2 regions of the Dickeya aquatica genome follow, and region 2 is predicted to be linked to the other one. Evidence: predicted binding sites of a transcription regulator. Region 2 holds the regulator's gene; the other holds the start of a gene.
The links. The regulator sigma-54, encoded in region 2, starts transcription at its own class of promoters, with help from an activator protein. The targets are predictions, from matches to a motif close to GTTGGCACANNTTTCGCTNT.
Positions count from the first base shown of each region.

Region 1 (15,518 bases), 360 kb from region 2:
TGCCTATCAAAGGCGCAGACGGCGTACTGATTACCTTCGCCAAGTGCTGCCGCCCGATCCCAGGCGACCCGATTATCGCCCATGTCAGCCCCGGTAAAGGGTTGGTGATTCATCACGAATCCTGCCGCAATATCCGAGGCTACCAGAAAGAGCCGGAAAAATTCATGGCGGTCGAGTGGGATAAGGTGACTGAGCAGGAATTTATGACTGAAATCAAGGTCGATATGTTCAACCATCAGGGTGCGCTGGCGAACCTGACGGCAGCCATCAGTGCGTCTAACTCCAATATTCAGAGTATTAACACCGAAGAGCGTGATGGCAGGGTATACAGCGCCTTCATCCGCCTGACTGCGCGCGATCGCATTCATCTGGCGAATATTATGCGCAAAATCCGAGTCATGCCGGACGTAATAAAAGTTAACCGTAACCGAAATTAGCCTGTTATGAGCCCAGAACGTTATGCACGCATCCGTGAGATGCTCAATAACCGCCAGCCTGATCTGACGGTGTGTATGGAACAGGTGCACAAACCACACAATATTTCCGCCGTGATCCGCACGGCGGATGCAGTGGGAGTGCATCAGGTGCATGCCGTCTGGCCGACTCACCGCATGAGAACGCTGGTATCGACAGCAGCAGGCAGTAATAGCTGGGTGCAGGTAAAAACCCATCGCACCATTCAGGAAGCCGTGACCCACCTGAAAACCGAGGGAATGCAAATTCTCGCCACGAACCTCTCGGCCAGTGCAGTAGACTTCCGTGACATCGATTACACCCGCCCCACCTGCATTTTGCTCGGTCAGGAAAAAACCGGGATCTCCGACGATGCACTGGCGTTAGCCGATCAAGACATCATTATTCCGATGACCGGTATGGTGCAATCGCTCAACGTGTCGGTTGCCTCCGCGCTGATTTTGTACGAAGCACAACGCCAGCGCCAAATTGCCGGAATGTATCAACGCAATAACAGCCCACTGGACGAGGAAGAACAGCAACGCCTGTTATTCGAAGGCGGTTATCCGGTACTGGCGCGTGTCGCCAAACGCAAAGGCTTGCCTCGCCCGTTGATTGACACCACCGGCCAGGTCATTGCCGAAGCCCAATGGTGGGCTACGATGCAGGCCGCTGAACCGCAGCCCGCTACGGAACAATAATGAACAGCCGCCTGCTGCACACCCAGCCGTTAAGTACGCTTGCCGGTGTTGGGGCCAGTCAGGCGGAAAAGCTGGCCCGGCTTGGGCTGGAAACCGTGCAAGACCTGCTGCTGCACTTACCGTTGCGTTATGAAGACCGCACTCATCTCTACCCAATAAATAATCTGCTGCCGGGCATGTACGCCACGGTGGAAGGCGACGTATTACGCAGTGACATCACGTTTGGCCGCAAACGCATGCTGACATGCCAGATTAGCGATGGCAGCGGCGTACTGACGCTGCGCTTTTTCAATTTTAATGCCGCCATGAAAAACAGCCTTTCACCAGGTAAGCGAGTGCTCGCTTATGGTGAAGTGCGCCGGGGAAAGCTCGGTGGAGAAATTATCCACCCCGAGTACCGGGTGCAGGGCGAGAGCGCGGTCGTTGAACTACAGGAAACGCTCACACCAGTTTACCCCACAACCGAGGGGATTCGGCAGGCGACGCTGCGCAAACTGACCGATCAGGCGCTCGCCTGCCTGGATAGCAACCCGATGGCTGAACTGCTGCCGCCCGAGATGTGCCATGGGCTTATCAGCTTACCTGACGCACTGCGCACCCTGCATCGCCCACCACCCGATGTCAAACTCAGCGAACTTGAGCAAGGCCAACATCCGGCACAACAACGGTTGGTGATGGAAGAACTACTGGCCCATCAGCTCAGTATGCTGGCCGTCAGAGCCGGGGCGAAGCGCCACCGCGCACAACCGCTACCGCCAGAGCAACGCCTGACATCACAACTGCTGGCAGCCTTACCGTTTAGCCCGACAGCCGCACAGCAGCGGGTCGTGGCAGAAATCGGGCAGGATATGAACCAGCCATTCCCGATGATGCGTTTGGTGCAAGGGGATGTAGGTTCAGGCAAAACACTGGTGGCCGCACTGGCGGCACTGCGTGCTATTGCACACGGCAGACAGGTCGCTTTGATGGCACCGACCGAGTTGCTGGCCGAGCAACATGCCGCCAACTTCCGTCGCTGGTTTGAGCCACTGGGCATCGAAGTCGGCTGGCTGGCGGGTAAACAAAAAGGCAAGGCGCGTCAGTCCCAACAAGACGCGATTGCCAGCGGTCAGGTGGCGATGGTGGTCGGCACCCATGCCATTTTCCAGCAACAGGTGCAATTTCATGGGCTGGCGCTGGTCATTATTGATGAACAGCACCGGTTTGGCGTGCATCAGCGGCTGGCCTTGTGGGAAAAGGGCGAAGAGCAGGGCTTTCACCCGCACCAACTGATTATGACGGCCACGCCAATCCCACGCACACTGGCGATGACGGCCTATGCCGATCTGGATACCTCTGTCATTGATGAGTTACCACCGGGGCGCACCCCTGTTACCACCGTCGCCATAGCCGATACCCGACGTGATGAGATTATCCAGCGTGTGCACCATGCCTGTCTTGAGGAAGGCAGGCAGGCATATTGGGTGTGCACGCTGATTGACGAGTCTGACCTGCTGGAGGCACAGGCCGCGCAGGCAACCTGTCAGGAGTTACAGTTAGCCTTACCCGATCTCGCTATTGGGCTGGTGCATGGCCGCATGAAACCGAAGGAAAAACAGGCGGTCATGGAGGCCTTCAAGGCCAACCAATTGCAATTGCTGGTAGCAACAACGGTGATAGAGGTCGGCGTTGATGTGCCAAATGCCAGTTTGATGATAATCGAAAACCCGGAACGACTGGGGCTGGCGCAATTACATCAGTTGCGTGGCCGCGTCGGGCGAGGGGCGGTGGCCTCACATTGCGTACTGTTATATAAATCACCGCTGAGTAAAACCGCGCAACAGCGTTTACAGGTACTGCGCGACAGCCATGACGGCTTTGTGATTGCCCAGCGCGACCTGGAAATTCGCGGCCCCGGTGAACTGCTTGGCACCCGACAGACCGGTAACGCCGCCTTTAAAGTCGCCGATTTATTGCGCGATCAGGCACTTATCCCTCAGGTGCAACGCGTTGCCCGCCATCTCCATACCCATTACCCGGAACACGCCAACGCCCTGATAGCACGCTGGCTTCCTGAACGTACCCGCTATACCAACGCTTGATGCACCACGTTAGGATCCATTTTATGGTTAATATCATTATTACATATAACTGAAAAATATATATTATATTTTAACAAAAATCACTGAACCGGTATTGGTTTCAGAGTTTTGCAACTGTGATATATATTTATTGAAGATAATCCTATTTCTTAACAAAGAATTAGCTTCATTTAAAATAAACTTCTCCTCTTTAGATAAGTTATCCGATACATCTTTTCCTGATGGAGTATCAGGATTACTTTCCAAGAAATTACTGACAAAACTATTAAAAACATTATTCCCTGTTTTTGCATTCACGAGTGAAACAGGTGACATCGTGTTTTTTTGCTGTTCATTAGCTACTATACTTAGGATCTCATTAAATTCTTCATTTCTTTTATTAACCTGAATTTTCCATGCCCCATCAACTGCTGCATCACCCTTATTCAACCCATTTATATTATTCGTCACCTCAGCCTCCGATTAATAATTCATATCCGTTCCATCGATGTTTTAACTCATAAATCGGCATATTCACTTTCCCAATTTCAGGATCATAAACTATTGCACTTTCTTTATTCATTCTATCAAGTACAACAAAATGTATGTATTCAGCACCTTCAATAGGAATAATGATTGGTTCAGACACAATCAATTCATCATTCACATCAAATTTAACCCCTTTGGCAGCGTGTCATAAACAGTGCCAAAAACACAAAAACCTTTTAATTTGGTGACAGTTGCTTGAGCCGTTATAGAAAAAATAGCACCATCAAGACTATTTTTAATTTCATATTACCATCCTTGAATATTTAAAATGAAAATATTTTTATTTATATAGTGCAGAAAGGAGAAAGTCGCTTCCTGCAACCTTGCCATATTATAATGATCGTATAAAAATTTAGACCATTATATATCATGCGAAATATTTTAATCTAGCTGAAAATAATATTTATAATAGAGATTAATAAATTACAAATAATTAGCAAGATAATAAAATTACATGCGATAGATTAATGTTCATATCTAGATGAAATTGTAGCAATTCAGATGGTTTATTAATGTATCCCTTATTCTACGAATAAAAATCATCTTTGGCTTTATTCCATGACCCAAAAATCATTCGCCCGAACATTAGCAAACGTTTGCTTTCAGCAAAGAGATCATTAAAATGCGCTCTTTGTCGTTTCAGGAACGCCAACTTACATCATGACTACCACCACGGAAACGTCCCAAACAGAAGCCGCTGCTGCACCTCAGCGCAGTGAACTCATCTATCGCCTTGAAGACAGACCGCCGCTGCCGCAAACCCTGTTTGCCGCCTGTCAGCACCTGTTGGCGATGTTTGTCGCGGTGATTACCCCGGCACTATTGATTTGTCAGGCATTGGGCCTGCCCGCTCAGGACACTCAGCACATTATTAGCATGTCGCTGTTCGCCTCCGGCCTGGCATCAATTTTACAAATTAAAACCTGGGGGCCGGTCGGCTCTGGCCTGCTGTCGATTCAGGGTACCAGCTTTAACTTTGTGACTCCGCTGATTATGGGCGGCATGGCGCTAAAAAACGGCGGGGCAGATGTGCCAACCATGATGGCCGCATTGTTTGGCACCCTGATGGTGGCGTCTTGCACAGAAATGCTGCTCTCGCGCGTATTACATCTGGCGCGTCGCATCATTACCCCGCTGGTTTCCGGGATTGTGGTGATGATAATCGGCTTATCACTGATTCAGGTTGGCCTGACCTCGATTGGCGGTGGCTTTGCCGCCATGAGCAACCATACCTTTGGCGCACCCCAGAATTTACTGCTGGCCGCAGTGGTATTGGCCGTGATTATTCTGCTGAACCGCCAGCGCAATCCTTATCTGCGCGTCGCATCACTGGTGATAGCCATGGCAGTAGGCTACCTGGCCGCCTGGCTGATGGGCATGTTGCCAGAGCATACCGCCGCCAGCGCCTCATCGCTTATCATGGTACCAACCCCGATGTACTACGGTCTGGGCTTTGACTGGAGTTTGCTGGTTCCATTAATGCTGGTGTTTATGGTGACCTCGCTGGAAACCATTGGTGACATCACCGCAACCTCCGATGTCTCAGAGCAGCCGGTTAGCGGGCCGCTGTATATGAAACGCCTGAAAGGCGGTGTGCTGGCCAACGGCCTTAACTCCTGCCTGTCTGCGGTGTTTAACACTTTCCCTAACTCCTGCTTTGGCCAGAACAACGGCGTAATCCAGTTGACTGGCGTCGCCAGCCGTTATGTCGGTTTTGTTGTCGCGCTGATGCTTATCGTGCTTGGTTTGTTCCCGGCAGTCAGCGGCTTTGTCCAGCATATTCCCGAGCCGGTGTTGGGTGGTGCGACCATCGTCATGTTCGGCACCATTGCCGCCTCTGGCGTGCGTATCGTTTCCCGTGAGCCACTCAACCGCCGGGCTATCATGATCATTGCGCTGTCGCTGGCCGTCGGGCTGGGCGTTTCTCAGCAGCCGCTGATTCTGCAATTTGCGCCAGACTGGCTGAAAACCCTGCTGTCGTCCGGTATCGCTGCGGGCGGCATCACAGCAATTGTGTTGAATCTGGTCTTTCCTCACGAAAAAGAGTAAACCACGCTTCCAGAAATTTTTAATCTGACGTGATAATAAGGGCCGATGGTGTAACATCGGCCCTTATTTATTTGCTGTAATAAGTTACTTGTTGAGACGGCTGAGTAATTACGGCATAACACCATAATCTCTTGTGACAGGCACGGACTTAAGCAATGAAACTTATCGGGAAACTTATTCTCACACTGCTGCTACTGGTATTACTGGTAGTGATCGTGCTGTATGTCTTGGCCCAGACGCAATGGGGCGCAAAGCAGATTACCCAGTGGGTTAATCAACGTGCCGAATACCAGGTGTCATTTAAAAAAATGGTGCATGACTGGTCTTCCCCTGGGCAAATCACGCTTCAGGACATCAGTTTCAGCCACAAAAATCAGCCTGTTACGCTGGTTGCTAAAAATATTGTGGTAGGGTTCAGTGTGCGCCAGATAACCGACCCTCGCCATTTTTCCAGCCTGATACTGGAAGGCGGCACACTTAATCTGGCGCAAACCGGTTTCACCCTGCCCATTGAAGCTGACCGGCTCCAGCTAAAAAATATGGCACTACAGGGCCAGGATGGCGACTGGCGTTTGCAGGGTGAACAGGTAACCGGCGGTATTACGCCCTGGCAACCCGAGCAAGGGGCGCTGTTAGGTAAAAAAGCCGCTTTTCAGTTAAGCGCACAATCGTTAACGCTCAATGATTTACCTGCCAGCAAAGTGCTGGTACAGGGCCAATTTAATGGGCAACAACTCATGCTGGAGAATTTCGGTGCAGATGTCGCGCGTGGCGAGCTCACCGGTAATGCCTCCCGGGCCGCAGACGGCAGTTGGCTGGTCAATACGTTGCGTTTGAGTAACGTTCGACTGCAAACACAGCAATCTATCACGGACTTCTGGCAACCCGTCACTCACCTGCCAGCGGTGACGATTAACCGTTTTGACCTGATTGATGCACGTATCGAAGGGCTAAACTGGGCATTGACCGATTTAGATGTCACGCTGCAAAACGTCACGTTTCGGCAAAATGACTGGCAAAGCGATGACGGCTCCTTATCGTTTAATGCAACCGACATCGTGAACGGTAACATGCATTTTGTTGACCCCATAGTCAGTCTGGATTTGTCAAAACAAGGCGTTAACGTCAAGCAGTTTTCAACCCGCTGGGAGGGGGGACTGCTGCGTACGTCAGGTAACTGGTTACGCAGCAACCACCGCCTGACGCTCGATGAACTGGTCGTCGCCGGGATGGAATACACCCTACCGGGAGACTGGCGACAGCGCTGGATGCAAACGCTGCCTGACTGGCTGACAGAGGTGGAAATCAAAAAATTCAGTGCCAACCACAACCTGTTGATCGATATCACGCCCGAGTTTCCCTTTCAGCTCACGGCACTGGATGGGTCAGGCAATAACCTGTTGCTGGCACGTAATCATCAATGGGGCATCTGGCAAGGGTCACTCACGTTGAATGCCAGCGACGCGACCTTTAACAAAGTGGATGTACGCCGGCCTTCCGTAGCATTAAGTGCCAATGACAACCAGATTACGTTGACCGATCTCAGTGCCTTTACGAAAAGCGGTCTGCTGGAAGCCAAAGCCGTTATCAGCCAGCAACCCTCTCGCCTGTTCACACTGGATTTAAACGGCAAGGCGGTCGCGTTTGATGTGTTAACCCGCTGGGGATGGCCGCAGCCCGCCACTGCGCCGGCTGGCAACACAAACCTGCAACTGCATTTAAATGGCCGACTGGACGCGACCAGCCCGCTCAAGCCAACGCTTGGAGGAACGCTTCAGGGAATTGACAGCAACGGGCGAACATTCAACCAAAATATGCATCAGGGCAGTGTAAATGACACCGCGCCAACAGCCGTCACTCCCACGGCGGCTCCCGAAGCGGCATCACCTGTACCACTCCCTGAACCTGCGGCTGCCACACTGCCCTCAACGCTCTAAACAAAAGAGGAAACCACCGCTGCCTTATCGCAGCGGTGGATAGCGATGTGTGGTTTTAAAGAAAATAGAGAGTGTTAATGTATTACCGCATCCTGTGGCTCGCCTGACGTATGGGTGTCAGGTGGCTGCACGATATACACCCCTTCGAAGACAGCTCCTTTCTTATCGTTGCCAAACAGCTCGACCTGTAACTGAACCCGGGCTTTTCGCCCACGGGCCAACCGGTCCAAATCACCACTCATGGAGCCAAGATCGGCAACCGCGCTCGGGCGGCCCGCTACCGGCGAGCTGTAACGGATGTGCGCATCTGCCAGAATAATCGTGCCGCCGAGCTGACGCTCGCGTAACAATAACCAGATAAGCCCCCAGCCAGTCAACGTGGCCAGCGAGAATAAACTGCCAGCAAACAGCGTATGATGCGGATTCTGATTACCCGCTTCCGGCATGGTGGTCATAAATTTCTGCCCGGTGTACTGACTGATGCGTACCCCCATCTTTTCACTAAGCGGAATGTGGTTGTACCAGGCTTGCTGTAACTGACCACACCAATCCGGGCGATGAAGAATGTCATCAAGCGTAGCGACGGGTTTTATCATCAAAAAATGACGTATCGGTGTACTCAGCGGCGTGGTGATTTCCCCCTGGTTGGCAAACCCGAGGCGCGAAAAGAAGGCGACAGCATCTTCACGCGCGCTGCACACCACACGTTTTACACCCTCCTGGCGCGCTACCGACTCCAGCGCCATCGCCATCAGGGTGCCCAGTCCTTTACGCTGAACATCCGGGTGAACCGCCAGAAAACGTATCGACGCTTCATTGTCAGCATTGATTGAGAGCCGGCCGACGGCTACCAAATGACCTTGCCCATCGACAATAGTTTGATGGTGAGCCAGCGCGTCATAGGCATCCCGCTCAGAACCGAGCGGCTGATGTAATGGCTTACGCAACATCTCCCAGCGAAACTGGTAATAGGCATCCAGTTCTTCGGCTGTTTCCGGCACTCTCAGGTAATACATAGACCTTCTCAACCCCTGTTTATTTAGGCCCTACACCTGCAACCAGAAGGTGACAGGCCCATCATTCACCAAAGAGACTTTCATATCCGCGGCAAACCGCCCCGTCTGCGTTACCAGCCCGCGCTCACGGCACTGACCGACAAAATATTGATACAGACTATCGGCTTGCACCGGAGCGGCACCACGAGAAAAACTGGGGCGCATGCCTTTTTGCGTATCCGCCGCCAGCGTGAATTGTGATACCACCAGTAAGCTGCCACCGGCTTGTTGAACATTGAGATTCATCTTGCCGTTGTCATCGCTAAAAATCCGATACCCGATCACTTTTTCACATAATCGGGTCGCCTTTTGTTCATCGTCTCCCTGCTCTACGCCGAGTAAGACGAGCAGCCCATGCGCAATTTCCCCTATCGTATCGCCATCAACGACAACACTGGCAGCCGACACCCGCTGAATTAATGCAATCATAACGGCTTTACGCCTCCTGGCTAAAAACCTGGCTGGCAAAAAAATCAGGCACCACCTGCCGATCGCTGACCAAAATTGCCCGAATCCCCAAAGATTGAGCAGCGTCGATATTGGCAGGATTATCGTCAAAAAAGCAGGCATCAGCGGCACTTACACCTTCTTCTCGCAACACTTGCTGGTAAATCGCCGCTTCCGGTTTGCGATAACCCATCTCCTGCGATAAATAGAGTTTATCGGCAGCGGGTATCACATCCGGGTAAAGTGCTGGCCAGCACTGGCAATGAAGCCGATTGGTATTCGAGAGTATGACGACACGGTGTCCTTCCTGCCGTAAGCGGTACATGATGTCGATCACATCTTTGCGAATACCGTGGAAAATAGCCTGCCAGCCAGCCGAAAATTGTTCAAAACTAAGCGAAATCCCCATTTCATGGCACAGCCGTGACGCAAACTCTTCATCGCTAATTTCACCGCGCTCATGCTGTTCAAAGGTATGCCCCATGGTAAAACGCTCACGCAGTGTCGCCAGTGGCGCACCACTCAGGCTGCTCCACACACCCAGCACCCGGTTAAAATCGACATCAATGACGACATTCCCCAAATCAAAGATATACAGCATGCATCCTCCAGATTCATCAGTAGGATTTTCACTGTAGCGAGAAATAGCGGTGCTGAACAGGGAGACCAGGCAGGATCATTATGTGGCCCCAAATAGTACCGGAAAGCACGGCAGGCCAGCGCCGAAGTGGGCAAAAAACAAAGGCCCCGTAGCGGGGCCTTATCGCCGGATGGTGCAATCAGTAACGGCACTCAACCAGTACGTCATCCAACAGCGAATTACTCGTCTTTAGCGGAGCGATTCGCGCGGCGACGGTCGTTTTCTGTCAGGTGGCGTTTACGCAGACGAATCGAGTTCGGCGTCACTTCAACCAGTTCATCGTCATCGATGAACTCCAGCGCCTGTTCCAGTGACATTTTCACTGGCGGCACCAGAACGGTTGCTTCATCCGTACCAGATGCACGCATGTTGGTCAGCTTCTTACCGGTCAGGCAGTTCACCGTCAGGTCGTTGGAGCGGGTGTGAATACCGATAACCTGGCCTTCGTACACTTCCGCGCCGTGGCCCAGGAACAGCTTGCCACGCTCTTGCAGGCTAAACAGCGCATAAGCAACCGCTTTACCCTGACCGTTGGAGATCAGCACGCCGTTCTGGCGCTGGCCGATTTCACCCGGACGGATGTCGTCGTAGTGGCTGAAGGTGGAGTACAGCAGACCAGTACCAGAGGTCATGGTCATGAACTCGGTACGGAAACCGATGAGACCACGGCTTGGAATGACGTAATCCAGACGCACGCGACCTTTACCATCAGGGATCATGTCACGCATTTCGCCTTTACGCAGACCCAGCGCTTCCATCACCGAACCCTGATGCTGCTCTTCAATATCTACAGTCACCTGCTCGAACGGCTCCTGACGGCGGCCATCGATGGTACGGAAGATAACTTTCGGGCGAGATACCGCCAGTTCGAAACCTTCACGACGCATGTTTTCGATCAACACGGACAGGTGCAGCTCACCACGACCAGATACGCGGAACGCGTCCGGATCTTCGGTTTCTTCCACACGCAGTGCGACGTTATGTACCAGTTCTTTACGCAGGCGATCCAGAATCTGGCGAGACGTCACGAACTTGCCTTCTTTACCGCAGAACGGTGAGGTGTTCACGCAGAAATACATGGTGACGGTCGGCTCATCAACCGACAGCGCTGGCAGCGCTTCCACACAGGAGGTGTCGCAAATGGTGTCGGAAATATTCAGCTCACCCAGCCCGGTAATCGCAACGATGTCACCAGCCTCAGCCAATGAACTTTCAATACGTTGCAGGCCCAGATGACCCAGTACCTGGCCCACTTTACCGTTACGTACCTTACCTTCGCTGTCGATAATGCTGACCTGCTGGTTCGGTTTCACCACGCCACGTGTGATGCGACCAATGCCGATAACACCAACATAGTTGTTGTAATCAAGCTGGGAGATTTGCATCTGGAGCGTGCCGTTAACGTCAACGTTCGGTGCTTCAACATGTTTCACAATCGCTTCGAACAGTGGCGTCATGTCTTCCGCCATTTCGTTATGATCCAGACCGGCAATGCCGTTCAGTGCGGATGCATAAACAATCGGGAAATCTAACTGCTCGTCAGTCGCGCCCAGGTTCACAAACAGATCGAAAACCTGATCGACAACCCAGTCAGGGCGAGCGCCCGGACGGTCTACTTTGTTAATGACAACAATCGGCTTCAGGCCATGGGCAAAAGCTTTTTGGGTCACGAAACGCGTTTGCGGCATCGGGCCGTCCATCGCGTCTACCAGCAGCAATACCGAATCCACCATGGACATCACGCGCTCTACCTCGCCGCCGAAGTCGGCGTGTCCCGGGGTATCTACGATGTTGATACGGTAGTCATTCCAGTTGATGGCGGTGTTTTTGGCGAGGATGGTAATTCCACGCTCTTTTTCCAAATCATTGGAGTCCATAACACGTTCAGTGGCGTCATTACGCTCACCCAACGTACCGGACTGTTGCAGCAACTTATCAACCAGGGTAGTTTTTCCATGGTCAACGTGCGCAATAATAGCGATGTTACGCAAATTTTCGATCACAGCTTTGCCTCAGGCATTTTAGAAATAGCGCGCTATTGTACACGTATTAATCGAGCGACTAAACAAGATCACAATCATCTTCCACAAACAACCTGGACATCACGGGTCTGTGATCCCTTTCACGGTGCAATAAAGCAGCAACCCTGCACAACAAAGCACCAATTAAGTGCAACCTCACCAACATGGTGCACACGTTTGGTGCAGTTAACTATCTTGGTGCAGCATGAGAGTACGTGGAAAACCAGCAGGAATGCCTGTTTGCACTATTCGAATAAAGTTGGCACAGTTTTAGCTATAACTTATGTACGGTAACAACATCATTTCCACAACGATATTCGTTCCACGACGATAAATGACACAATCGGGAGAACCAAGTATGTCAGTAGAACACGTTTTGACGATGCTGAATGAACACGAGGTGAAGTTTGTTGACCTCCGCTTCACGGATACCAAAGGTAAAGAACAGCACGTCACCATTCCGGCCCACCAGGTCAATGCTGATTTCTTTGAAGACGGCAAAATGTTTGACGGCTCTTCAATTGGCGGCTGGAAAGGCATCAACGAATCCGACATGGTGTTAATGCCGGATGCAACTACTGCGGTTCTGGATCCGTTCTTTGAAGAATCGACCCTGATCATCCGTTGTGACATTCTGGAACCGGGCACCATGCAGGGCTATGACCGTGACCCGCGTTCCATCGCCAAACGCGCTGAGGATTTCCTGCGCTCTTCTGGCATCGCGGATACCGTACTGTTCGGGCCAGAGCCGGAATTCTTCCTGTTTGATGACATCCGTTTTGGCAGCAGCATCTCTGGTTCTCACGTTGCCATCGATGACATCGAAGGAGCCTGGAACTCCAGCACCAAATACGAAGGCGGCAACAAAGGCCACCGTCCGGCAGTGAAAGGGGGTTACTTCCCGGTTCCGCCAGTAGATTCCGCACAGGATCTGCGTTCTGCCATGTGTTTGACCATGGAGCAGATGGGCCTGGTGGTTGAAGCTCACCACCACGAAGTCGCAACCGCTGGTCAGAACGAAGTGGCTACCCGCTTCAACACCATGACCAAAAAAGCTGACGAAATTCAGATCTACAAATACGTTGTACACAACGTCGCTCACGCTTTCGGCAAAACTGCGACTTTCATGCCGAAACCGATGTTCGGTGATAACGGTTCCGGTATGCACTGCCACATGTCTCTGGCCAAAGATGGTGCCAACCTGTTCTCCGGTGACAAATACGGCGGCCTGTCTGAAACTGCGCTGTACTACATCGGCGGTGTTATCAAACACGCGAAAGCCATCAACGCCCTGTCTAACCCGACCACCAACTCTTACAAACGTCTGGTTCCGGGTTACGAAGCACCGGTTATGCTGGCTTACTCTGCCCGTAACCGTTCTGCGTCTATCCGTATTCCGGTGGTATCAAGCCCGAAAGCACGTCGTATCGAAGTACGTTTCCCGGACCCGGCTGCTAACCCGTACCTGTGCTTCGCTGCACTGCTGATGGCTGGCCTGGACGGTATCATCAACAAGATCCACCCTGGCGATGCCATGGACAAGAACCTGTACGATCTGCCGCCGGAAGAAGCGAAAGAGATCCCAACCGTAGCAGGCTCGCTGGAAGAAGCGCTGAACGCGCTGAACGCAGACCGCGAGTTCCTGACCCGTGGCGGCGTGTTCACTGACGATGCTATCGATGCTTACATCGAACTGCGTCGTGCTGAGAACGACCGCGTTCGTATGACGCCGCATCCGGTTGAGTTCGAACTGTACTACAGCGTGTAATTGTACTACGAGCGTGTAATTCCCGCTTACAGACGGCAGGGACGAAGAAAATGATGTTCGCTCTGCCGCCTGATGACTGTTTTTTATTTATGTTTATTTTTGTTGCCGTGGAAACTTTTCAGCCCATCTTCGGATGGGCTTTTTTCTCCACCGAACATTTTATCGTTGCGACTTAACCTACAATTCAGAATAGTGTGCACTCAAATAGTGCGGGAGTCTGCGTTATGGCAACAGGCACGCTGCCCGATGCTGGGCAGATCCTAAATTCTTTAATAAACAGCATATTATTGCTGGATAAAGATCTGGCTATTCACTACTCCAACCCGGCTGCGCAACAGCTTTTAGCGCAAAGCTCGCGCAAACTCTCAGGAACACCGCTGCCGGAGCTGCTCGGGTACTTTTCACTGAATATTGATTTGATGCGCGAAAGCCTCGATTCCGGGCAAGGTTTTACTGACAACGAAGTTACGCTTGTCGTGGATGGCCGCGCGCACATTATGTCGCTGACCGCACAGCGTATTCAGCATGATTTTATCCTGCTGGAAATGGCCCCGATGGATAATCAGCGCCGTCTCAGCCAGGAACAGCTACAGCATGCTCAACAGCAGGCCGCTCGTGATTTGGTTCGCGGTCTGGCGCATGAAATAAAAAATCCGCTCGGCGGGTTGCGGGGTGCCGCGCAGTTGCTTTCTAAAGCACTGCCAGATCCTTCATTGATGGAATACACCAAAGTGATTATCGAGCAGGCTGACCGCCTGCGTAATTTGGTGGATCGCCTGCTTGGCCCGCAACAACCGGGCTTACATGTCACACAAAGTATTCATCAGGTAGCTGAGCGGGTGTTTCAGTTGGTGTCGATGGAAAAGGCAGAGAATGTCACGCTGGTGCGCGACTACGACCCCAGCCTGCCTGAGCTCACTCACGACCCGGATCAAATCGAGCAAGTGTTGCTCAATATTACCCGTAATGCCATGCAGGCGCTGGGAGCAGAAGGCGGTACTATCACCATTCGAACCCGTACCGCATTTCAGCTTACCCTGCACGGCACGCGTTACCGGCTGGTTGCCCGTATTGACATCGAAGATGATGGCCCCGGTGTACCGGCTCATTTACAGGACACCCTGTTCTACCCGATGGTAAGTGGCCGCGAAGGTGGCACCGGGCTGGGCTTATCGATTGCCCGCAACCTTATCGACCAGCATTCGGGGAAAATCGAATTTAACAGTTGGCCAGGTCATACCGAATTTTCGGTTTATCTGCCCATTCGCCAGTGAGGTTCACGATGCAACGAGGGATAGTCTGGATTGTCGATGACGATAGCTCCATCCGTTGGGTGCTGGAACGTGCGCTTACCGGCGCGGGTTTAACCTGCGCGACCTTTGATAACGGTACGCAGGCGCTCAATGCGCTGACGACACAAACGCCTGACGTGCTGTTGTCCGACATCCGTATGCCCGGTATGGACGGGCTGGCGCTGCTGCAACAAATCAAGCAACGCCACCCGATGCTGCCGGTTATTATCATGACCGCACATTCCGATTTGGATGCCGCGGTCAGCGCCTATCAGCAAGGGGCATTTGATTACCTGCCCAAACCGTTTGATATTGACGAAGCGGTGGCGCTGGTTGAGCGGGCTATCAGTCATTATCTCGAACAACAGCAACCGGTACGCAACCAGCCGATTAGCGGGCCAACCACCGATATTATTGGCGAAGCCCCTGCCATGCAGGATGTGTTCCGTATTATCGGTCGGCTTTCCCGCTCCTCTATCAGCGTGCTGATAAACGGTGAGTCCGGTACGGGCAAAGAGCTGGTCGCCCATGCCTTGCATCGCCACA
Region 1 is NZ_LT615367.1:29,039-44,556, reverse strand. Features, by position in the region: gene spoT (bifunctional GTP diphosphokinase/guanosine-3',5'-bis pyrophosphate 3'-pyrophosphohydrolase) at 1-437, shown strand, start outside; gene trmH (tRNA (guanosine(18)-2'-O)-methyltransferase TrmH) at 444-1,154, shown strand; gene recG (ATP-dependent DNA helicase RecG) at 1,154-3,235, shown strand; gene DAQ1742_RS00180 (hypothetical protein) at 3,299-3,685, opposite strand; gene DAQ1742_RS00175 (cysteine peptidase family C39 domain-containing protein) at 3,687-3,881, opposite strand; gene DAQ1742_RS00170 (nucleobase:cation symporter-2 family protein) at 4,424-5,812, shown strand; gene DAQ1742_RS00165 (AsmA family protein) at 5,968-7,749, shown strand; gene fabY (fatty acid biosynthesis protein FabY) at 7,824-8,765, opposite strand; gene dtd (D-aminoacyl-tRNA deacylase) at 8,796-9,233, opposite strand; gene yihX (glucose-1-phosphatase) at 9,241-9,852, opposite strand; gene typA (ribosome-dependent GTPase TypA) at 10,071-11,894, opposite strand; gene glnA (glutamate--ammonia ligase) at 12,271-13,680, shown strand; gene glnL (nitrogen regulation protein NR(II)) at 13,905-14,954, shown strand; gene glnG (nitrogen regulation protein NR(I)) at 14,963-15,518, shown strand, end outside.
Region 1: glnA (glutamate--ammonia ligase) is a predicted target of sigma-54. The motif match lies at 12,171-12,190, and genes of this name have one in related genera.

Region 2 (15,518 bases):
GGAAAGCGGGTGCAGACGACGCGTGTCGCTGTAGCGACGGATTAACGTATTGCGATCGGCGTCAAGGAACAGCAATTGGGGCGAAAAACTTTGCGGCAAGCGCGTCAGCGCGTGCTCCAGCACATCCGGGCTTTCCGGCATGTTGCGCACATCAATACTGACGGCGGCAGAAATGTTTCTCTCTGCCAGCGAATGTGCCAGCTCTGGCAACAGCACCACCGGCAGGTTATCGACACAATAGAACCCCATGTCTTCCAGTGCACGCAGGGCGACGGATTTTCCTGAACCTGAACGACCACTGACAATCATCAGCACCATCTGACGACTCCCCCAGGCGGTGTGAGAGTGCATCACCACCGCCGTTAGCTAACTTCGTTATTTCCCGGTTATCCCGGCATCCTTCAGGCTGTGCATTCAGGCACACCTGTGTCATGCGTCTTTCGTGCATGTCATGAATGGCAACCGCAATGGCTGCCAGCGACTGTCAGGACGACGCCTGCGAGTCTGACTCCGTCATGATTTGATATAGCTCTTCGTCGCTTTGCGCTGCGCGCAGACGGCGACACACGGTTTTATCCGCCAGCCGTTTGGCGACCAGCGATAAGGTATGCAAATGGGTTTTACATTGTTCAGCAGGAACCAGCAAGGCAAAAAGCAAATCAACCGGCTGATTATCAATGGCGTCAAACGCGATAGGCTGCTCTAACTGAATAAAAACGCCGACCGCTCCCAGGGTATTCTCATCTTCCAGTTTGCCATGAGGTATCGCGATACCGCTGCCGATACCGGTACTGCCCATGCGCTCGCGGGTCAGGATGGCTTCAAACACCATTTGTGGTGGCAGGTTGAGCTGTCTGGCAGCCAGTTCGCTGATGATTTCCAGCGCGCGCTTTTTGCTTTGGCAGTGTACGGCGCTACGTGTGCACTCTTTACGGAGCACGGCGCTGAGTTGCATAACGGACTCGTTGTTCATGATACGTTCACTTAACGACACGGTTGCCTTCGGGTATCCGGCCCGCAATTGCGGCGGGCCGGCTGCGCTCCCTGCACCTGAAACAGGCAACATTAGTGCTGTTTCAGTTTATCCTTATGTTTGTTTAACTGTCTTGCCAGCTTATCGATCAACAGATCGATAGCGGCATACATATCATCCGCTTCCGACGTTGCATGCAGCTCTCCACCATTGACATGTAAAGTGGCATCCGCAATGTGCAGGATCTTTTCCACTTTTAGTACCACATGCACCTGATTGATACGATCAAAGTATTGCTCAAGTTTGGCAAACTTTGCGGTGACAAACTCGCGCAGAGCATCGGTTATCTCAACGTGGTGTCCGGTAATGTTAAGCTGCATATCGTCTTCCTTCTCATGTAGGGGTCAAACCAGTTGTTTACGTTGGTTTGACGGCGGGATAGATAAAGACTCTCGATACTTGGCAACAGTACGGCGGGCAACAATGATCCCTTGTTCAGAAAGCATTGATGTCAGCTTACTGTCGCTCAGCGGTTTTACGGGGTTTTCCGCTGCAATCAGCTTCTTAACCAGTGCCCGAATGGCGGTGGATGAGGCTTCACCGCCACTGTCGGTATTCACATGACTGGAAAAGAAATACTTCAGCTCAAAAATACCGCGTGGGCTGTGCAAAAATTTCTGGGTCGTCACGCGGGAAATCGTCGATTCATGCATGTCAACGGCCTGAGCGATATCCGCCAGTACCATAGGGCGCATGAACTCTTCACCCTGCTCGAAGAACGCCTGTTGCTGTTCCACAATGCAACGGGTGACTTTAAGCAGGGTATCGTTACGGCTCTCCAGGCTTTTGATGAGCCAGCGAGCTTCTTGCAAATGACTGCGAATAAACTGGCCGTCGCTATCATTACGGGCGCTATTACCGAGCGCAGCGTACTGCTGATTGATTTGCAGCCGTGGCACGCTGTCAGTATTCAGCTCTACCGTCCATTGCCCCTGCGCTTTGCGCACCAACACATCAGGAATCACGTATTCCGACTCCCCGGTATTGATAGACTGCCCCGGGCGCGGGTCAAGCGATTGAATCAGTGCCAGCGCCTCTTTGAGTACCTCTTCTTTGAGCCGACTGGAGCGGATGAGCGATCGGAAATCGTGATTAGCCAGCAAATCGAGGTAATCGCTGACGATAAGTTTAGCTTCGGCAAGGCGTGGTGTGGCGCTGTTAAATTGCGACAGCTGTACCAGCAAACATTCGCGTAAATCTCGGGCGGCAACGCCAACCGGGTCGAAACGCTGTACACGCTTGAGTACCGCTTCCACTTCTTCCATCGTCACGTCGTCATCGCCGATGCTGTCACGGATATCTTCCAGCGACACCGTCAGATAACCGGTGTTATCCACCGCATCGACAATCGAGGTGGCGATAGCCGCATCGGTATCAGAAAACGGTGTCAGTTCCACTTGCCACATCAGGTAGTCTTGTAGCGTCTGGGTGGTTTCGCCCTGATAGACCGGCAGTTCATCATCGCGGTAATCGGTGCTGGTGCCAGACGGCGTGCCAGCAGTGTAGATTTCATCCCACGCCGCATCCAGCGGCAGCTCTTCTGGCATATCCTTCTGTTCCAGCGCTTCACGGGTGTCCAGGGCTTCGGTTTCGGTATTTTCGCGGGTTTCCACCTCGTCATGGATGTCAGCTTGTTCCAGCAATGGATTGCTTTCCAGCGCCTGTTGGATTTCCTGCTGGAGTTCAAGCGTGGACAGTTGCAGCAGCCTGATGGCCTGCTGTAGCTGCGGTGTCATTGCCAGTTGCTGGCTGAGCCTGAGTTGCAAACCTTGCTTCATAGCGTGCGCTAACTTCCTTTTGAACGATCAATCTAATAGAACCATCAACCTAACACATGACGTTATCAGAGTCGGAAGTCTTCGCCCAGATAGACGCGTTTAACCTGCTCATTTGCCAGTATATCCATCGGCGCGCCGTGGGCAATAAGCTGGCCCTGACTGACGATATAAGCGCGTTCACAAACATCGAGCGTTTCCCGGACATTATGGTCAGTAATCAATACCCCAAGCCCGCTGTCACGCAGATGCTCAATGATTTTTTTAATGTCGATAACCGAAATCGGGTCAACCCCGGCAAAGGGTTCATCAAGCAGGATGAATTTGGGGTTGGCGGCCAGCGCGCGGGCAATTTCCACCCGGCGTCGCTCACCGCCGGACAGCGATTGCCCAAGGCTGTCACGCAGATGGCTGATATGGAACTCTTCCATCAGCTCGTTGGCGCGATCTTGCTGCTGCTCGCGCGTCAGCTCTTTTCTGATTTCCAGCACCGACATCAGGTTATGGTAAACGCTAAGGCGGCGGAAAATGGACGCCTCCTGCGGCAGGTAGCCAATGCCACGGCGGGCGCGTTCGTGTAGCGGCAGCAGGCTAATGTCTTCATCGTCGATGACGATCCGGCCTTCGTCGCGCGGCACGATACCCACAACCATATAAAACGTGGTGGTTTTACCTGCACCATTTGGCCCCAGCAGACCGACGATCTCACCCGAATTGACATTCAGGCTGACGTTTTCCACCACTTTTCGGCCTTTATACGCTTTGGCCAGGTTTTCAGCGATTAATGTTGCCATGAATTAGCGCGCTACTGACGGTTGTTTGGTGGGCTTGGCGGCAGTATTGCCCGCCGCGGGTTTAGCACCGTTCTGGTTGCCTTTGTCCTGCAACTGGTTTGGTACCAGTACCGTGGTGACACGCTTGCCTTTATCACTAAAGGCTTCCATCTGCTGCTGTTGCACCAGATAGGTGATGCGATCGCCTTTGACGTTACTGTCCAGCTGTTCCAGATAGGCCTCACCGGTCAGAATGACCAGTTGCTTGTCCATCTCATAGCGTATTTTCTGTGAGTGGCCTTTGACCGGTTTACCGTTGTCCTGCATTTGATAGAAGGTGGCCGGGTTACCGAAGCCTTCAATAATTTCATGGCCTTGCTGACCATTGGGCCGCGTGATAACCACTTTGTCGGCCTGCGCTTTGATTGAGCCTTGCGTCACGATAACGTTGCCGGTAAATGTCACCACATTCCCCTGCATGTCCAGCGCCTGCTGATCGGAGGTAATGTTAATCGGTTGTTCGGTGTCCCCGGTTAATGCCAGTGCCGGAATACTGACAGCAAACAGTGAGCTGGCGAGAAGCGTGCTACGTAGCATATTAATTTTTAGGTTGAATTTCATAATAGGATTTTACCTTATCGATCAACTCAGCGGTTTTACTGCGCAGGTTCCCACGCATTTTCAACCCGTTAGAGGTAAAGTTGATGCCGTACAGGGTGACTTCGTCATCGGAGGCCACATCCTGCGTTATCAGATTTATCTGCGCGTTGTCCGTTTTGATGCGTTCTAGCTGCGAGTCGTTAGTCAGGCTGTTGACTTCCACATGACCATACAGATAAAGCATACGATCTTTGGTCAGTTTGGCGCGATCGGCACGGACAGACCAGGTCGCTACTGCCTGTTCATTAAACATGGTGGCCACCGGTTGGGTAAACCAGCTCACCTGTTCGACACTGTAGTGATCCGCTTTGTCGGCAATCAGTTTGTAACTCAGCTTTCCCGTTGGGTCATACACCACGGTGATGTTTTTCTGCATGGTGTAGGCCGGTTCATTATTTTGCCCGACGGCCTGGCTGCCCGCTTCGCGTGTATTGGTCAGGCTTAACCCGAGCAACACCAGCGCAATCAAGGCCAGTAACAGTGTCAGCCAGACTTTTGTTTTACTCATATCGACAGCCCTTTGGCGAACGCCAGCTTACCCTGCGCCAGCAGGATAAGATCGCAAATCTCTCTTACCGCACCGCGGCCACCGGCAATCCGGGTGACATAGTGTGCCTGGGGGCGCAGTAACGGGTGGGCGTCGGCGACGGCGACACTCAGCCCCACTTCAGCCATCACCGGCCAGTCAATCAGGTCATCACCAATATAGGCAACCTGATTGGCGGTGAGGGACAGTGTATCTAACAGCTCGCGGAAGGCCAAAAGCTTATCCGACTGCCCCTGATAAAGATGCTGAATCCCGAGAGTCTGGCAGCGATCGACTAACAACTGTGATGAACGGCCGGTAATGATTGCGACCTCGATATCCGAGGTGAGCAGGCAACGCAGGCCGTAACCGTCACGCACGTTGAATGCTTTCAGCTCTTCGCCCTGATTCCCCATATAAATCAGGCCATCGGAGAGAACGCCGTCAACATCACAAATTAGCAGGCGGATATCCCGGGCACGGAGCATCACCTCGGTATCGACAGGGCCGTAGCACGTCTCGGTTTGCGCACGGATTTCACTCATTTACACATATCCTTGATTTTTCAGTCTGTGGCAGCCTGTTTTTGCCGATTCATACCACGCCAGCACGCAGCATATCGTGCATGTGAACAATTCCCAACAGCCGATCATTTTCTGCCACCAGCAATGAGGTAATGTGGCGCGATTGCATCAGGTTGAGCGCATCGACAGCCAGCATCTGTGGCGTTACGCGAATGCCGCCGCGGGTCATCACATCAGCAATGCGGGCATTGTTCAAATTGATATTCATATCAAACACCCGGCGTAAGTCCCCATCGGTAAAAATACCTTCAATATGGTCGTTATGACGGCCTTCGCTGTCCGGGCCGCAAATCACCGTCATGCCGAGATTTTTACGGGTGATTTCCAGCAGCGCGTCGCGCAGCGAAGCGTCTTTGCTGACGCGAGGCACCTCGTCGTCACGGTGCATAATATCGTTGACGCGCAGGAGCAGCTTGCGGCCAAGTGCGCCACCGGGGTGCGAGAGTGCGAAATCTTCAGCGGTAAAGCCGCGCGCCTGCAACAGCGCAACGGCCAGGGCATCGCCCATCACCAGCGTGGCGGTTGTGCTGGAGGTGGGGGCCAGCCCTAATGGACAGGCCTCTTGCGGGACACTGATGCACAGATGAATATCCGCGGTTTTCGCCATAGTGCTTTCCGGGTTGCCGGTCATACAGATAAGACATATCTGTAAGCGCTTGAGCACTGGAATTAATGCCAGAATCTCATGAGCCTCACCCGAATTGGAAATGGCCAGTACGATGTCTTGCCGGGTTATCATACCCAGATCGCCGTGGCTGGCTTCGCCTGGATGCACAAAAAAAGCCGGTGTGCCGGTGCTGGCAAAGGTGGCCGCCATTTTACAACCGATGTGGCCTGACTTGCCCATGCCCATCACCACTACTTTGCCACGGCAGGCGAACATTTGCTCACAGGCACGGGAAAAGTTGTCATCAATGTATTGATCCAACTGAGCAAGGCTGTCGCGCTCGATAGATAACACCTGTCGGCCGGCGGCCTGAAAATCAAAACGATGTTGTTGATTGACACTATGTTGTTGATTGACGTGTGACATGTAAAACATCCTGCGTTGCCAGATGCTCTGGCTATGAGAACAAGAACAGCACCGAAAGGTACGCAATAAACGCACAGACGAGGAGTGCGCCTGCGCCCTGACCGATGCGCCGTTTCTGGCGAAGACAAAGAACGCTCAGCAGCACGCTCACTCCCAGCATGACCCAGTAATCGCGCGTAAACGCCAGCGGGTTCACCGCACCCGGAGACAACAGTGCGGGCACGCCCAGCACAATCCCGATATTAAAAATATTCGACCCAATCAGGTTGCCCAGCGCGATATCGTCTTCTTTTTTCAGCGTACCGACAATCGCTGTTGCCAGCTCTGGCAGGCTGGTGCCGACGGCCAGCACGGTTAGCCCGATAGTCAGCTCGCTGATATTAAAGTAATTCGCGATGACGGTTGCGTTATCTATCACAATACGTGCTGACATAGGCAGAATAATCAAACCGAGCAGCAACCATAACAGTGCAACCGTCGGATGATTTTCCCGCGGCAGTTCCGCCATTTGTTCGCGCGTGAGGCTGTCTTCCCCTTGTTGCTGGGCAAGACGTGCCATACGCAGCATCAACAGGATACAGCCCGTAGCAGCCAGCAACAGCAGGATGCCATCAAGACGACTGAGAAAATGGTCATGCAGCACCATGCCGCACAGCGCAAAAATCAGTAACATGGGCGGCAGTTCCTGACGTAACAGCGTGGAGTGTAATGTCAGGGGGCGAATCAATACCGCACTGCCGAGGATGAGCAAGATGTTGGCGATATTTGACCCCAGCACGTTGCCAACGGCCATATCGGTTTGATGGTTCAGCGCGGCGGTGGCCGACACCATCAATTCCGGTAGCGATGTCCCCATGCTGACAATCGTCATACCGATTATCATCGGTGGCACACCAAACGAGCGGGCCAGTACCGCTGCGCCATAGACCAGACGGTCAGCGCCATAAACCAGTAACACTAAACCAATGACTAACAGTACTGTTGCAAAAAGCATGCAGCGTCCTTTATTCAGGTATAATCACCGGTTTATTGGCGAACAAACCAGCCTTTTGGACGAATAATAAGCAAAAACCGCCATTTTCCCTCGTTGGCGCTAATTCTGACTGCGCAGGGCGAAAAAGTAAAACCAATGGCAACTTTGGTCACGACCGGTAGCGCAGATTCTGTAACAGTGAGCACCGGTTAATCACGGTGCTTGTCCGCATAATGGTGACTAACGATGAAAACAGGCGGCCGTCACTGGCGGTTGTAGAAGGAAAAAGACCATGAACCACGAAAATCTGATAGAAATTCGCGGCCTGAGTTTTCAGCGGGGCGACAGAGCAATTTTTTCGGATATTTCTCTCACCGTGCCTAAGCGGAAAATCACCGCCATCATGGGGCCTTCGGGTATCGGTAAGACCACACTGCTGCGGCTGATTGGTGGCCAGTTACAACCCGATAGCGGCGAGATTTGGTTTGATGGCGACAATATTCCCACGCTCTCCCGCTCGCGGCTGTATGAAGTCCGTAAAAAGATGAGCATGCTGTTTCAGTCCGGTGCGCTGTTTACCGACCTGAATGTGTTTGACAATGTGGCCTGGCCGCTGCGAGAGCACACGCAACTGCCAGAGCCGTTACTGTACAGTACCGTCATGATGAAGCTTGAAGCGGTGGGGTTGCGTGGTGCCGCACAGCTAATGCCCTCGGAGTTGTCCGGCGGTATGGCGCGGCGCGCGGCGCTGGCCCGTGCCATTGCGCTTGAGCCAGAACTGATCATGTTTGATGAGCCATTCGTCGGCCAGGACCCCATCACCATGGGGGTGTTGGTAAAACTGATAGCCGAGCTAAACCATGCGCTGGGCGTGACCTGTGTGGTGGTTTCCCATGATGTGCCCGAGGTGCTGAGTATTGCCGATTACGCCTATATCATTGCGGATAAACGGATTGTCGCCCAAGCCTCACCGGCTGAACTTCAGCACAATAGCGACCCGCGCGTCAGACAGTTTCTGGATGGTATCGCGGATGGGCCAGTGCCGTTCCGTTACCCGGCAGATGATTACCAACATGGCCTGTTAGGCCTGGGGAGTAACTGACTCATGCTAGTACAGGCATTAGCGTCTTTAGGGCGTAGCGGCATTCAGGTCTGTGCCACCTTTGGCCGTGCCGGATTGATGCTGTTTAATGCGCTTTTCGGTAAACCGGAGCCCGCCCGGCAATGGCCGCTGCTGCGTAAGCAGCTTTACAGCGTTGGCGTGCAATCGCTGTTAATCATCATCGTGTCCGGTGTGTTTATCGGTATGGTGTTAGGGTTGCAGGGGTATCTGGTGCTGACGACCTACAGTGCCGAAGCAAGCCTTGGCATGATGGTGGCGTTATCGCTGTTGCGTGAGCTGGGGCCGGTTGTGACGGCGTTATTGTTTGCCGGGCGCGCAGGTTCGGCACTGACGGCAGAAATCGGGCTGATGAAAGCAACCGAGCAGCTATCCAGCATGGAAATGATGGCGGTAGACCCGCTGCGCCGCGTGGTTGCGCCGCGATTCTGGGCTGGTGTTATCTCTATGCCATTGCTGACGGTGATTTTTGTTGCCGTGGGTATTTGGGGCGGGGCGTTGGTGGGCGTGGACTGGAAAGGCATTGACAGCGGTTTTTTCTGGTCAGCTATGCAAAGCGCGGTGGAGTGGCAGAAAGATTTACTTAACTGCGTTATCAAGAGCCTGGTATTTGCGATAACCGTCACCTGGATTGCGCTGTTTAACGGTTATGACGCCATTCCGACGTCAGAAGGCATTAGCCGTGCGACGACCCGCACTGTGGTGCATTCATCGCTGGCGGTACTGGGATTGGATTTTGTGCTCACAGCACTGATGTTTGGGAAATAAGTCGATGCAAACAAAGAAACATGAAATATGGGTTGGCGTGTTTATGCTGATAGCGCTGTTCTCCATTGTCTTTTTATGTCTGAAAGTCGCTGACCTGAAATCGCTCGGGCAGCAGCAGACTTACCGTTTGTACGCGACATTCGACAATATCGGCGGGCTCAAGGCGCGCTCACCGGTAAAAATTGGCGGGGTAGTGATTGGCCGGGTGGCGGCGATTTCGCTCGATACCAAAACCTATTTACCGCGTGTGGCAATGGACATTGACCAACGCTACAACCACATTCCCGATACCAGCTCTCTGGCAGTGCGAACGTCAGGTTTATTGGGTGAGCAGTATCTGGCGTTAAATATCGGTTTTGAAGATGCCGACATGGGAACCTCCATTTTGCAAGATGGCGGGTCTATTCAGGATACCAAGTCCGCCATGGTGCTTGAGGACCTTATCGGGCAATTCCTATATAAGAGCGGCGGCAACAATACTGACAATGCCGGTCAGAATAACGCGAATCAAAACAACAGTAGTCAAAACAATGGTAGTCAAAACAACGGTAGTCAGCACACCGATGCCGTCGCCAGGCCCGACTCCAGTGGCAAACCCGTGACGCAACAGCCTTGAGAGGACACAGCATGTTAAAACGTTTATTGATGGTGGCGCTGTTGGTCATCGCGCCGTTGGTTAATGCCGCCGATCAGACGAACCCCTATAGCCTGATGCGTGATGCAGCACAGAAAACATTTGACCGCCTGAAGAACGAGCAGGCACGCATCAAGCAAGATCCTAACACCTTGCGTGCTATTGTGCGTGAAGAGTTATTGCCCTATGTGCAGGTAAGATACGCCGGGGCATTGGTGCTGGGGCAGTATTATAAAGACGCGACGCCAGACCAGCGTGATACCTATTTCAAGGCTTTTGAATCCTATCTGGAACAAGCCTACGGTCAGGCACTGGCGTCTTATCACGGCCAGTCTTATGAGATTGCCCCTGAGCAGCCGCTGGGTAATGCAGATATTGTCTCCATTCGTGTGACTATCATTGATAACGGTGGCCGTCCGCCGATTCGTCTGGATTTTCAGTGGCGTAAGAATAGCAAGACCGGCTACTGGCAAGCTTACGACATGATTGCCGAAGGGGTGAGCATGATCACCACTAAACAAAATGAGTGGGCGTCAACACTGCGTCAGAAAGGCGTTGATGGTTTAACTCAGCAGTTACAGGCCGCGGCGCAACAGCCTATCTCGCTGGGTCAGCCCAATGGCTGATGCACTTCGCTGGCGGCAGCAGAATAATACGCTGAGTCTTGAGGGAACGCTTGATAGGCATACGCTGCTGCCATTGTGGCAACAGCGCACGGCCTTGCTCAAGGATTGCCATTCACTGGATGTTAGCGGTGTTGAGCATGTGGACTCAGCCGGGCTGGCACTGCTGGTGCATGTTTACCATCAGCAGACACAGCAGGGAGCCACATTGGCGATTACCGGCGTCAGTGACCGGCTGCGCACGCTGGTGCAATTGTATAATCTGGGCGAAATCATCCCCATCCAATTGGCAGAGTAAAAAGTGGCGTCTGCTATCTTAATTCCCCTTGTCGCTGTTGTGACCGGGGGATTTCTTTTGTTTAAGATGGCGACGGATTCATCTAAGATACCACCCTGTTTATCATCCCCTGACGTAGAATCGAAAACATGGAAAACAACGAAATTAAAGCGGTGCTGATGCAATCGTTAGCATTAGAGGAAGTGCATGTTTCCGGCGACGGAAGCCACTTTCAGGTTATTGTGGTCGGTGACGTGTTCCAGGGTATGAGCCGCGTGAAGCAACAGCAGGCGGTTTATGCGCCGCTGATGGAGTATATCGCGGATAACCGCATTCATGCGTTGTCTATCAAGGCTTACACCCCGCAAGAGTGGCAGCGTGACCGCAAACTAAGCGGTTTCTAAATCAGCGGCGTTCCCGCCGTGCTATTGAGTCTGAATATTGAGAAATCGTCACTATGGATAAATTTCGTGTGCAGGGGCCAACCCGGCTCGCTGGTGAAGTCACTATTTCCGGCGCGAAAAACGCCGCCCTGCCTATCCTGTTCGCTGCCCTGCTGGCTGAAGAGCCGGTAGAAATCCAGAATGTCCCTAAATTGCGTGATATCGACACCACCATGAAACTGCTGAGTCAGTTGGGGGTTCGGGTTGAGCGCAATGGTTCTGTACACATCGATGCCAGTGCGGTGAATGTGTTCTGTGCGCCGTATGAGCTGGTGAAAACCATGCGCGCGTCTATTTGGGCGCTGGGGCCGCTGGTGGCCCGCTTCGGCCAGGGACAGGTCTCATTACCTGGCGGTTGTGCCATTGGTGCGCGCCCGGTGGATTTGCACATCAATGGACTTGAGCAACTGGGTGCTCACATCACGCTGGAAGAGGGATACGTCAAGGCTTCGGTCGATGGTCGCCTGAAAGGTGCCCACATCGTGATGGATAAAGTCAGCGTTGGTGCAACGGTCACTATCATGAGTGCCGCCACGCTTGCTACCGGCAGAACCATTATCGAAAACGCGGCCCGAGAGCCGGAGATTGTCGATACCGCGAATTTCCTCAATACCCTGGGGGCTAAAATTAGCGGTGCCGGTAGTGACAAGATTGTCATTGACGGCGTTGAGCGTTTGGGAGGCGGTGTCTATCGCGTATTGCCGGACAGGATTGAAACCGGCACCTTTCTGGTGGCCGCGGCTGTTTCAGGTGGCAAGGTGCTGTGTCGCAATACCCGGCCTGATACGCTGGATGCGGTGCTGGCTAAATTGCGTGAAGCGGGAGCCGACATCGAGCTTGGCGAAGACTGGATAAGCCTGGATATGCATGGCCGTCGTCCGAAGGCGGTGACTGTCAGAACGGCACCGCATCCGGGTTTTCCAACCGATATGCAGGCACAATTCAGCTTGCTGAATCTGGTGGCAGAAGGGACAGGCGTTATCACCGAAACCATCTTTGAAAACCGCTTCATGCATATTCCTGAATTAATTCGTATGGGGGCGCAGGCGGAAATCGAAAGCAACACGGTTATCTGTCACGGCGTCGGGCATTTATCTGGCGCGCAGGTCATGGCGACGGATTTACGCGCTTCTGCCAGCCTGGTACTGGCCGGGTGTATCGCTGAAGGCACAACGCTGGTTGACCGTATTTATCACATCGATCGCGGTTATGAGCGTATTGAAGATAAATTGCGGGCGCTGGGAGCCAACATTGAGCGCGTGAGCGCAAACGACTGACAATAATTGCCGGGTGGCTTGCGCCACCCGGTATCAGACAGTAATGGCTTTTCCCGATTAATCGCTCGGGTATTCCTGAATCGTCATATTCAGGCGAATTTCCTGATTATCACGAAACACCACGACCGGTATCACCGAGCCTGGGCGAATCTCAGCTACCTGATCCATCGTTTCAATCACTGAACGAGCCGGTTTGTTATTCACGTCCAGCAGCAAATCACCTTCTTTAATCCCTGCTTTATCGGCTGGCCCGCCGGACTCTACGTGGCTAACCAAAATCCCTTGCAGGCGCTCCAGCCCGGAGATTTGATTCCCCAGTTTTTCCCGCTGTGCGCCTCTGATGCCGATATAACCACGAATAACCCGGCCGTCCTGAATCAGCTTATTCATGATCTTGGTGGCCAGTGCGACAGGAATGGCAAACCCGATGCCTTCCGGTGTGCCGCCATCGTTACTTTTATCAAACGACAGGGTATTGATTCCCACCAGCTCGCCAATGGTGTTGACCAGCGCGCCCCCTGAGTTGCCCCGGTTGATGGAGGCATCCGTTTGCAGAAAGTTCTGGCGGCCCGAAGAGCTTAACCCGACACGCCCGGTGGCGCTGATAATCCCCTGCGTGACCGTCTGCCCCAGGTTATAGGGGTTGCCGATAGCCATGACCACATCACCGACATGGAACACACGCTTGGGGTTAATGGGGATTTCCGGCAGATTAGGGCCTTCTATTTTGAGCACGGCCAGGTCTGTCAGGGTATCAGAGCCGACCAGCAATGCTTCAAATATCCGGCCATCCTGTAGTGTCACCACGATTTGTGCAGCATTATTGATAACGTGCTTGTTGGTGAGAATATAGCCTTTCTGATTCATGATAACACCGGAACCCAGGGTGCGAATATTCAGCTCGTTTTTGTCTGTCAGATCGTTCGCGTTAGCCTTGTTGTACACGTTTACCACGGCAGGGGCTGCACGGCGTACACCCTGATAGTAACTGACGGGTGTCTCCAGATTGCTGTCACTGCTGGCTTTGAATAAGCCCTGGCTGGAGCGTAGTGAAGGGAGTATCAATAGCAGAATACCGGCCACCAGCACACCGAGCAGCGCCGAACGTAACAGTTTGGTTAGCATGATCGTTTTAGGGGTCAAAGAAGGTTGAATCGCAGAATATCAGAGAAGGGTGGACACCGCATCGCGCGGTGTCCACTTTTTAATGACTTAACGTAATAACAGATAGATGCTCTCGTCACCACGGACGACATTGAGCGCTAATACCGAGGGTTTGGCTTCCAGGAGTTTGCGCAACTGGGTGATGTTTTCCACGCGCTCGCGGTTCACTCCGACAATGATGTCACCTTTTTGCAGACCAATTTTGGCCGCAGCACTGTCTTTGGTGACATTATCAATTGCGACACCTTTGCTGCCGTCTTTTAGCTGACCGTTATTGAGCGTGGCACCTTGCAACGCCGGAGACAGGCTATCTGCATTGGTGGTGACATTACTGCTGTTGTCCAGCACCACCGCGACTTCCTGCTGTTTACCGTCACGCAACAGGCCTATCCGCACTGTTTTACCTGGAGCTGTGGTTCCTATCTTGGCGCGCAATTCGGCAAAACTGTTGATAGATTTACCGTCCAGTGAAATCAGCACATCACCGGCTTTGATACCGGCTTTTGCCGCGGCAGATTTAGGGATGACTTCACTGACAAACGCGCCACGCTGTGCATCAACTTTGAATGCCTTGGCGATTTCAGAGGTCATTTCGCTGCCTTTGATACCTAACAGGCCGCGTTTCACTTCACCGAACTCTACCAGTTGCTGTGTCAGGTTTTGCGCCATGTTGCTGGGAATGGCAAAACCGATACCGACATTACCCCCGCTAGGTGCCAGGATCGCGGTATTGATACCGATAAGCTCACCGCGCAAGTTAACCAGTGCGCCGCCGGAGTTCCCCCGGTTGATAGACGCATCGGTCTGGATAAAGTTTTCCAGCCCTTCCAGGTTCAAACCACTGCGACCGAGTGCGGAAATAATCCCTGATGTTGCGGTCTGACCAAGGCCGAACGGGTTGCCGACGGCAACCGCGAAGTCACCTACGCGAAGCTGGTCAGAGTCCGCCATCTTGATTTCAGTCAGGTTTTTCGCATCAGTCAGTTGCAACAACGCGATGTCAGTCTGCTCGTCTCGGCCAATCAGCTTGGCGTCGTACTCGCGGCCGTCATTCAATTGCACCTGAATTTTATCGGCGTTATTGACCACATGGTTGTTGGTCAGTACATAGCCTTTTTCAGCATTGATAATGACGCCCGAACCTAAGCCTTCAAACGGGCGGCTGTTCTGCTTTTCTGACGGTGTATTGGGGCCAAAAAAGAATTTGAACTCTTCAGGAATGCGCTGGCGCTGCACCTGTGTGCCTTCGACGTGTACGCTCACTACCGCAGGCAACACTTTCTCCAGCATCGGTGCCAGGCTTGGCAGTGCCTGCCCTTCTACCACAGCAGGCAACGCGGCATTGGCCGGGGCAGCGAAGACAACGACAATCCTATACCGAGTGCCAGTGCGCTATATAACAACGATGTTTTTTTCATTGCTTGTTAACTCTCTCACGACCTGCCTAAGAATAAAACGATGATATATAAACTCAAACTTGTGTTGAAGAGTCAGACCGAGCGCAATGTGTAAAGTTCACTGATATTTCGTCAGCAGACTGTAACCGCCCGCAACAGCGTCTGTCTGGCAGACACCACCTTGCGGGTCAGGCGGTTGTATCGCCGCAAGGTGGCTAGATATCAATGGCGGTTATTTACTGGTGGTTCTTGTCGCACGCAGCAGGCCGGAAGCACCATCGGAGTAGTCGCGTGGCGGCATATCAACCGGTGCCTGATCGTTATCCGATTCGGCTTCCGTTAAACGGTAGCGGAACGGATTATCCTGCATGGGGACGTCAGGCAGCAGGCTGTTAGAGCTTTTCGCCATATGCTGATAGAGCTGACGATAGTCGCGAGCCATTTTATCCAGCAACTCT
Region 2 is NZ_LT615367.1:387,289-402,806, forward strand. Features, by position in the region: gene rapZ (RNase adapter RapZ) at 1-318, opposite strand, end outside; gene ptsN (PTS IIA-like nitrogen regulatory protein PtsN) at 485-973, opposite strand; gene hpf (ribosome hibernation promoting factor) at 1,066-1,353, opposite strand; gene rpoN (RNA polymerase factor sigma-54) at 1,378-2,811, opposite strand; gene lptB (LPS export ABC transporter ATP-binding protein) at 2,877-3,602, opposite strand; gene lptA (lipopolysaccharide ABC transporter substrate-binding protein LptA) at 3,606-4,202, opposite strand; gene lptC (LPS export ABC transporter periplasmic protein LptC) at 4,180-4,749, opposite strand; gene kdsC (3-deoxy-manno-octulosonate-8-phosphatase KdsC) at 4,746-5,312, opposite strand; gene kdsD (arabinose-5-phosphate isomerase KdsD) at 5,362-6,384, opposite strand; gene DAQ1742_RS01795 (calcium/sodium antiporter) at 6,416-7,378, opposite strand; gene mlaF (phospholipid ABC transporter ATP-binding protein MlaF) at 7,650-8,459, shown strand; gene mlaE (lipid asymmetry maintenance ABC transporter permease subunit MlaE) at 8,463-9,245, shown strand; gene mlaD (outer membrane lipid asymmetry maintenance protein MlaD) at 9,250-9,861, shown strand; gene mlaC (phospholipid-binding protein MlaC) at 9,873-10,505, shown strand; gene mlaB (lipid asymmetry maintenance protein MlaB) at 10,498-10,800, shown strand; gene ibaG (BolA family iron metabolism protein IbaG) at 10,929-11,183, shown strand; gene murA (UDP-N-acetylglucosamine 1-carboxyvinyltransferase) at 11,237-12,499, shown strand; gene degS (outer membrane-stress sensor serine endopeptidase DegS) at 12,557-13,624, opposite strand; partial or broken gene degQ (serine endoprotease DegQ) at 13,712-15,081, opposite strand; gene zapG (Z-ring associated protein ZapG) at 15,293-15,518, opposite strand, start outside.